2 regions of the Mesorhizobium sp. M1312 genome follow, and region 2 is predicted to be linked to the other one. Evidence: predicted binding sites of a transcription regulator. Region 2 holds the regulator's gene; the other holds the start of a gene.
The links. Region 2 encodes HrcA, which represses chaperone genes, less so after heat shock. Its sites were predicted from a motif close to GTTAGCACTCNCNNNNNGNGAGTGCTAAC; they were not measured.
Positions count from the first base shown of each region.

Region 1: NKH36_RS17210 (co-chaperone GroES) is a predicted target of HrcA. The motif match lies at 1,510-1,538, and genes of this name have one in related genera.

Region 1 covers NZ_JAMYLQ010000013.1:113,151-117,562, reverse strand. Annotated here, with positions in the region: gene NKH36_RS17230 (hypothetical protein) at 54-272, shown strand; gene NKH36_RS17225 (DUF982 domain-containing protein) at 440-697, shown strand; gene NKH36_RS17220 (usg protein) at 730-999, opposite strand; gene NKH36_RS17215 (hypothetical protein) at 1,016-1,327, opposite strand; gene NKH36_RS17210 (co-chaperone GroES) at 1,698-2,012, shown strand; gene groL (chaperonin GroEL) at 2,070-3,701, shown strand; gene NKH36_RS17200 (hypothetical protein) at 3,728-4,000, shown strand; gene NKH36_RS17195 (hypothetical protein) at 3,997-4,245, shown strand; gene NKH36_RS17190 (DUF982 domain-containing protein) at 4,310-4,412, shown strand, end outside.
Region 2 covers NZ_JAMYLQ010000027.1:2,375-6,786, forward strand. Annotated here, with positions in the region: gene NKH36_RS25715 (PQQ-dependent sugar dehydrogenase) at 1-1,266, opposite strand, end outside; gene NKH36_RS25720 (hypothetical protein) at 1,384-1,581, opposite strand; gene hrcA (heat-inducible transcriptional repressor HrcA) at 1,659-2,774, opposite strand; gene rph (ribonuclease PH) at 2,909-3,625, shown strand; gene NKH36_RS25735 (VOC family protein) at 3,640-4,050, shown strand; gene rdgB (RdgB/HAM1 family non-canonical purine NTP pyrophosphatase) at 4,050-4,412, shown strand, end outside.

The DNA of each region.
Region 1 (4,412 bases), on a different contig from region 2:
AATGCCGGTTTCAACCTCATTTGTGGGTCGCGCCGGCACGCATGGAGGATATCATGATCATGACACGCGACGACATCATTTCGGTGCTGGGCCCGGTCGACGACGCCGTTGTCGCCGACATCGCCTCGACCGGCGCGACGATCGAGGAGTTGCGCGAGGCCCTTGCCTGGGTCGGCGCCGATGAGGCGCTGGTGAACGAGGGCCGCCCTCTGCCGTCGGCAAGGGTGGCGACGCTGATCGGGCTTCTTGAACCGCCGGACGACGACATATAGCCGGCCGTTGCGTCTAAGCAGGGCAGGGTTTGGCGTTGAGATGGGTCTTGAAGCGCGCAGGCAGACGAACCATCTCGTCCATCGGCGCCGATCGGGCCGCCCTCCTGCTTAATCGAGGATGTTACTTGCTCTAAAAAACAGAAAACAGAAAAAAGAAGGAGGAAGTGATGAACGACGTCCCATTTTCCGAGCCGATCACGCTCAAGCTCCAATCCGTCGGAGAGCGCAAGGTCGCCAGCAGTTGGGAAGCCATCGAATGCATGCAGCAATGGCCGGACCGGGCGCGCGGCCGGAACTGGCGCGCAGCCTATCGCGCCTGCCGCGACGCGCTCGACGGCTGGCGCACCGCCCGCGAGGCTCGCACCACCTTCGTCAAGGCGGCTCGCACGGCCGGACTGCTTGTCAAGGGACGTAAATCCACCTGAACGCCGCGTTCCGAGCGACTCGTACCCCTGTCTCACTGCAGCGTAATAACACCGTCCACCGCCCGCCATTCGGAGGGTTGGATCAGACGGTGATGGGCGACGCGCACGGAATGCAGCGGGCCTTCGATCTCACGTTCCCAATATTCGAGGAAATGCTTCAGCGTCGGGAAATCCGGTGCGATGTCGTATTCCTGCCAGATGAAGAGCTGCAGCAGGTCCCGATAGTCGGGAAGACGATAATGGATCTCCGCCGTCGTCAGGCCAAAGCCCTGCATCTGGAGCTGGAACTCGTTGCTGACCATGCACGTCTCCTTTCTGTCAAACATCACGCGCCGACGCGGTGGGGGCCGCCGTGGCGGCTTCGGCCGGCGCCGGCGCCTTGAGATGGGCCTGCGCCATCAAGTGCCTGCAGCGCGTCATGATCTCTTCAAAGGTGATTGGAGCTTTGGCGCTGGGCGGCTTGCGCAGCGCCGGCATGGATTCGACCGCGCAGGCATCGGAGGCCCATGACGACAGGATCGCGCGCTTTTCACCGACGTCCAGCGTCGCGTCGGCCAGCACGTCCTGTGGACGATCGAAATACCGCGCCGGATCGAACAGCCGGCTGAGATCGAAATCGTCCGGCGCCATCGAAATCGTTGGGACCTCGCGTTCCATCGCCGTCCTCCGCATGCAAAAACGCCTCCGCTTCCTCTTCGGTTCCGACCGCCGACAGGCGGTGCCGGGATCGACAACGATGTCGAAAGGTTGCGCCGCGATCTCAAGCCACATCCGACGTGTCAATTCCTGGAATAGCGCCATCATTACAGGGCGTTGGCACTCGACCACGGCGAGTGCCAAAATTTTTTCGACGTCCTCTTGAAAGCCACAAATGCCAAACTAATTCGATATGCGCGAAGCGATGCCTGAACAGGGGTCGCGCACCGTCGCATCGGCCGTTGTACCGGTCGGCTGCGAAGGGAGGTCCAAGAAAATCTGTTTGTCCTATGAGGAGAACGACATGGCGTTCCGTCCATTGCATGACCGTATCCTGGTCCGCCGCATCGAGGTCGACGAGAAGACCGCGGGCGGCATCATCATTCCCGACACCGCCAAGGAAAAGCCGCAGGAAGGCGAGGTGATAGCCGCAGGTCCCGGGGCGCGTGACGATAGCGGCCAGCTGCAGCCGCTCGACGTCAAGGTCGGCGACCGTATCCTGTTCGGTAAATGGTCGGGCACCGAGATCAAGCTCAACGGCGAGGACCTGCTCATCATGAAGGAAAGCGACGTGCTGGGCGTGATCGAATTGACCGACAAAATGCAGAAGGCCGCCTGAGCGGGGCCTGGACAAGCAATCAGTCAACGAAAAGCTGCCTATTGAAGGAGTTATCCAATGGCTGCCAAGGATGTGAAATTCCATACCGAAGCCCGCGAGAAGATGTTGCGCGGCGTCAACATCCTCGCCGACGCGGTGAAGGTGACGCTCGGTCCCAAGGGCCGCAACGTCGTCCTCGACAAGTCATTCGGCGCGCCGCGCATCACCAAGGACGGCGTTACCGTCGCCAAGGAAATCGAGCTTGAGGACAAGTTCGAGAACATGGGCGCGCAGATGGTGCGCGAGGTGGCGTCGAAGACAAGCGACGTCGCCGGCGACGGCACCACGACCGCGACCGTTCTGGCTCAGGCGATCGTCCAGGAAGGCGCCAAGGCGGTCGCCGCCGGCATGAACCCGATGGACCTGAAGCGCGGCATCGACAAAGCGGTCGACGCCATCGTCGCCGAACTCAAAGCCAATGCCCGCAAGGTGACCAGGAACGACGAGATTGCCCAGGTCGGCGCCATCTCGGCCAATGGCGATGCCGAGATCGGCCGCTTCCTCGCCGAGGCGATGGAAAAGGTCGGCAATGAGGGCGTCATCACGGTCGAGGAAGCCAAGACCGCCGAGACCGAGTTGGAGGTGGTCGAAGGCATGCAGTTCGACCGCGGCTATCTCTCGCCTTATTTCATCACCAACCAGGACAAGATGCGCGTCGAACTCGAAGAGCCGTATGTGCTGATCCACGAGAAGAAGCTCTCCAACCTGCAGGCCATGCTTCCCGTGCTCGAAGCCGCCGTGCAATCGGGCAAGCCGCTGCTGATCATCGCCGAGGACGTCGAAGGTGAGGCGCTGGCGACGCTAGTCGTCAACAAGTTGCGCGGCGGCCTGAAGGTTGCAGCCGTCAAGGCGCCGGGCTTCGGTGACCGCCGCAAGGCGATGCTGGAAGACATTGCCATCCTGACCGGCGGTACAGCAATCAGCGAGGATCTCGGCATCAAGCTCGAGAACGTCACGCTGGAGATGCTCGGCCGCGCTAAGAAGGTGCTGATCGAGAAGGAGAACACCACCATCGTCGACGGGGCCGGCCGCAAGGACGAGATCCAGGGACGCATCACCCAGATCAAGGCGCAGATCGAGGAAACCACCTCCGATTATGACCGCGAGAAGCTGCAGGAGCGGCTGGCCAAGCTCGCCGGCGGCGTCGCCGTCATCCGCGTCGGTGGCTCAACCGAGGTCGAGGTCAAGGAGCGCAAGGACCGCGTCGACGACGCCATGCACGCCACCCGCGCTGCGGTCGAGGAAGGCATACTGCCTGGCGGCGGCGTGGCGCTGCTCAGGGCGGCGAAGGCGCTCGATAATGTCTCCGTCGACAATCCCGACCAGAAGACCGGCGTCGAGATCGTGCGTCGGGCCATCGAGCAGCCGGTGCGCCAGATCGCCGAGAATGCCGGCGCCGAGGGTTCGATCATCGTCGGCAAGCTGCGCGAGAAGACCGAATTCGGCTATGGCTGGAACGCCCAGACCAACGAATTCGGGGACCTCTACGCGCAGGGCGTGATCGACCCGGCCAAGGTGGTGCGCGCCGCTCTCCAGGACGCGGCGTCGGTGGCCGGCCTGCTGGTGACCACCGAGGCGATGGTGGCCGAGAAGCCGAAGAAGGAAGCGGCCGGCCCGGCAATGCCCGCCGGTGCCGGCATGGATTACTGACGCCAGGCTTCTGAGGACAAACGACCGTGCCCGCCGACGCGAAGGCGGGCACGGCCTTGCTCGGAACAGATGCAGGTGTTGCCATGGACATGATGAACAGTTTTGGAAAGATCGCCGCGCCGACCCTTCTCAGGACCGATTTCAACTATGAAACGGAGTGCAAGACGGCGCTGGCGCCGCTTGTCGACGGATTGCTGGACGCGGTCGAATCGGCCGGCTGGGACCGTCGCAAGGCGGCCTACACGCTGATGTTCCTGTCGGCTCAGCGATTAGGAGCCGACAAGGAGGAGCGTAAATGATTGCAGCGCGGATGCGTGAGTGCCTGCGCCTGCTGAGGTGGTCGGAAACCGATTTCGCCGAAGAGGCGGGCTATCCGGTCGCTAAGGCAAAGGCCTGGCTTTACGGGCGTGAACATCCGCCCCGTAATGGCCTGGCTGGAGACGCTGGCCAAGGTGCACCGGCTGCTGCCACGGCCGAGCATGCCGCCGCAGCCGGCCGCGTTGCATTCGCTGATCGGCGCTGTCATCCCGCAGGCCGCTCTTGAGGATCGCAGCGGCCGGACAGTTGAGCCCCGAAAGGAGCGAGTTGAGCTTCCAAAGGAGAGTGTCATGGATCGTTCTTCTTTTGCAAAGCCGGTCACCATCCTCACCGGCCTCGGTAGCCCGACCACGATCGAAAGCGCGGCTGAGGCCTATGCGCTGCTTGCCGACT
Region 2 (4,412 bases):
GCCGACCGGGCGGCCCCAGACCGCATCGTCGGAGACGACAAAGCCGGTCATGAAATCCTCATACTCGCCGGTCGGCCTGCCATCCCTGAACTTGAGCCTTACCACCTTGTAGCCGGTCCTGACGCCGCGGTTCCACGAACCGTGCAGGGCCACGAAGGCGTCGCCATGATAGTCGGCCGGAAAGTTCTTGCCGTCGTAGAAGGCGATGTTGAGCGGCGCCGAATGGGCCTGCATCAGCACGTCGGGCATGGTGACCTTGCGGGCAAGGTCTGGGCGTTTGCCTGTGTGGCGCGGATCCTCGTTGTTGCCGATGTAGTACCAGGGCCAGCCGTAGAAGGCGCCGTCCTTGACTTCAGTCGCAAATTCGAACGGCACATTGTCGCCGAGCCCATCGCGCTCGTTGACGACGCACCACAGCGAACCGGTGGCCGGCTGGACGGTCATGCCGGAACAGTTGCGCAGGCCGGTGGCGAGGACCCGCCTGTTTTTGCCGTCGGGATCGAAGGCCAGCACATCGGCGCGGCCTTCCTCTGAGCCCCAGATCGCTCCAAGTGGCTTCGACTTCGCCCACGCATCGAGGCCGCCATCCGGCTCCGCTTCGACGTCCTCGGCAATGTTCGAGCCGGAGCCGACCGATAGATAGAGCGTCTTGCCGTCTGGAGAGAAGGCGATGTCGCGGGTCCAGTGACCGCCCGAGGGAATATTGTCGACGATGGTTTCCGGCTCGCCGGAGGCCTTCAGGTCACCGTCCTGGTAGGGAAAACGAACGATGCTGTCGCTGTTGGCGACATAGACCCATTGCGGCTTGTTTCCCGGCGGATAGAAGGCGATGCCGTAGGGGCGGGTGAGTTTCGTGGCGTAGGTCGATTTCTCGGCCGGCTTCGCGCTGCCCTCAACGAGACGGAATATCCGTATCTGGCCGGCTTTGCTGTTGGCGACAAACAGATCACCGTTCGGTGCAACGCGGACGGCACGCGGATTGTATATGCTGGAGGCGATCATCTCGGCCGAGAAGCCCGGTGGAAGCTGTGGCCCGGCACCTTCGGGCATTTCGGCCCGGCCGGCGCTGTTCCTTGCGGATTGGCTGACATCGGGCGCCCGCAGGTCCTGCGGCCGGAGCAGGCGTCGCATGCCCGGCCGGTCGTCTTTCCAGCCGCCGAAGGCGGCTTCGCCTGTCAGAACCCGCTGATCCGCTTGCTGGGCGAAAGCCGCTGTTGTAAGAAACGAGGCGGCTGCAATGGCCGCAAAACCGCCAGATCGGATCAACCTGTCCTCCAAAGCTTGACCCGATTCTGTGAAACCGGCTAGCTCGACGGTCGTTCCGCTTCGAGTGGTTCAGCACACGGAGAGTTGAAGCAAAATCGACCGTTTTGTCCTTCGGGCTCAGTTTCCGGCCGCGTAAAAATCGTCGTCGAGGCGCTTTTCCAGTGCGACGAGATCGGCCGGCAGCGGCAGGCCCATGGCGCGCATCTCCCTCAGCTTTTCGCGCAGCTGCTCCTGCACTTCATGCTGATCCTCGGGCTGGTTGATCATCTGCTCGAGCAACAGGCTGATCTGGGCTTTGAATGCTTCCAGCGCCATTTTTTTCTCCTTGAGGTCCCTAAAGCGTGTCGCGTTTGAAAGGATCGTGCGACGCGCTTTGATTTGGGCGACATGCATTACCTCAGCATGCGGGAAATAAGCTGCGCGGTATAGTCGACCATCGGCACGATGCGTGCATAGTTCAGCCGGGTCGGGCCGATGACGCCGAGCGCGCCGATGACGCGGGCGTCCTTGTCGCGATAGGGCGCCACGACCAGCGACGAACCCGACAGCGAAAACAGCTTGTTTTCCGAGCCGATGAAGATGCGTACGCCGGATCCTTCCTCGGCAAGGTCGAGAAGCTGGATCAGCCCGTCCTGCGTCTCCAGATCCTCGAACAAATGCCGCAGCAGCTCGATGTCGGCCTGGGCGGTGACATTTTCCAGCAGATTGGCGCGGCCGCGCACAATGAGACGCGCCGGCAGGCCGCTTTCGGCGCCGGCCCAGACCGCAAGGCCCTTCTCGACCAGATCCTGCGACAGCGTGTCGAGGGCGGCCTTGGTCTCTTCCTTGATGCGGGCGATCTCGATCCGTGCCTCGGCCAGCGTGCGGCCACGGATATGGGCATTTAGGAAGTTCGAGGCTTCGTGCAGTTGCGAGACGGTGATGCCGGCGGGCAGATCGACGACGCGGTTTTCGACGTCGCCGTTCTGCGAGACCAGCACGGCCAGCGCCTTGTTCGGCTCGAGCTGGATGAATTCGATGTGCTTGAGCGCCACCTCGTTCTTGGCGGCAAGCACGAGGCCGGCGCCGCGCGACATGCCGGACAGCATCTGGCTGGCCTCGGTGAGCATATGTTCCAGCGTCGCGCCAGAGCCGGAGGCGCGCACCTGCGCCTCAATGGTGCGGCGCTCCTCGTCGGAGAGATCGCCAAGCTCCATGAAAGCATCGACGAAGAAGCGCAGGCCGGCCTGGGTCGGCAGCCGGCCGGCCGAGATATGCGGCGCATAGATCAGGCCGAGATGCTCGAGATCACTCATCACGTTGCGGATGGTGGCGGGCGACAGCGAAGACGGCAGGATACGCGACAGGCTGCGTGAGCCGACCGGCTCGCCGTCCTTCAGATAGGAATCGACAATGCGCCGAAAGATGTCGCGCGAGCGCATGTCGAGCGACTGGAGTGCGGGCGATTGAAGCGCAGGCGACTGGAGCACTGCCGCCGCCTGGGAATTGGGATCGACTGCCTTGGTCATTTCGAGCCAAATACCTCCGGCCCAAAGATATAGACTTCGACCACGCCGGCGCAACTGGTCCATTTTCCTTTGCGCCTCTCGTCGCGTGCGGCTACAAGCCGGCCACGATTCCGAAAAATAGGATAAAAGCCTGAATGCGCCCTTCTAAACGCCAACTCGACGAAATGCGCGCCATCTCCTTCGAACGCGGCGTCTCCAAGCACGCGGAAGGTTCGTGCCTGGTGAAGTTCGGCGACACGCATGTGCTGTGCACCGCCAGCCTCGAGGAAAAAGTGCCGGGCTGGATGCGCAATTCCGGCAAGGGCTGGGTGACGGCGGAATACGGCATGCTGCCGCGCTCGACCGGCGAGCGCATGCGCCGTGAAGCTTCGGCCGGCAAGCAAGGCGGCCGCACTCTGGAAATCCAGCGGCTGATCGGCCGTTCCCTGCGCGCCGTGGTCGACCTGCAGGCGCTCGGCGAGCAGCAGATCACCGTCGACTGCGATGTGATCCAGGCCGATGGCGGCACGCGCACTGCCTCGATCACCGGCGGCTGGGTGGCGCTCCACGACTGCCTGCGCTGGATGGAAGCCCGGCAGATGGCCAGCGTCGCCAAGGTGATGAAGGACCATGTCGCGGCGATTTCCTGCGGCATCCATGACGGCCAGCCGGTCATCGACCTCGACTATCTCGAAGACTCCTCGGCCGGCACCGACGCCAACTTCGTCATGACCGGCAAGGGCGGCATCGTCGAGATCCAAGGCACGGCCGAGGGCGAGCCTTTCTCGGAGGAGCAGTTCACGGCGCTGATGGAATTGGCCAAGAAGGGCATTCAGCGACTGGTCAGCCTGCAGCAGATGGCTGTAGCTTAGCATTCGGTTCTGTCATGACACCCTCAGCCATCCTCGAATCAGCGCTCTACGTGACCGACCTCGATGCCGCGGAAGAATTCTATTCCGGCGTGCTCGGGCTCGATCTGCTGGGCAAGGTCGATGGCAGGCACCTTTTCTTCCGTTGCGGGGACGGCGTGCTGCTCATCTTCAACGCCGAGGCGACCAAGGTGCCGCCGGCGCCCGATGCCAGGCTGAAAGTACCGCCGCACGGCACTGTCGGCGACGGCCATCTCTGCTTTGCGGCAAGCGCGGACGAGATCGTGCGCTGGAGAGCGCATCTGGAAGCGAAGACGGTTGCCATCGAAAGCGAGTTCGAATGGCCGCAAGGCGGCCGCTCGATCTATATTCGCGACCCGTCCGGCAATTCGATCGAATTCGCCGAGCCAAGAATCTGGGGCCTCTGATGCATTCGCTTGATGGGCACAGAATTGTCGTAGCCAGCCACAATGCCGGCAAACTGCGCGAATTCGCCGATCTGATGGCGCCATTCGGCATAGAAGCGAAGTCGGCCAAGGAATACGGCCTGCCGGAGCCGGACGAGACCGGCACCACCTTCGAGGAGAACGCCTATATCAAGGCTTTTGCCGCCGCTAAGGCGACAGGCCTGCCGGCATTGTCGGACGATTCCGGCCTGTGTGTCGATGCGCTGGGCGGAGCGCCCGGCGTCTATACCGCCAATTGGGCCGAGGCGCCGGACGGGTCCCGCGACTTCGGCATGGCGATGCAGCGAGCGGAAGTGGCGTTGCAGGAAGTCGGCGCGGTCGCG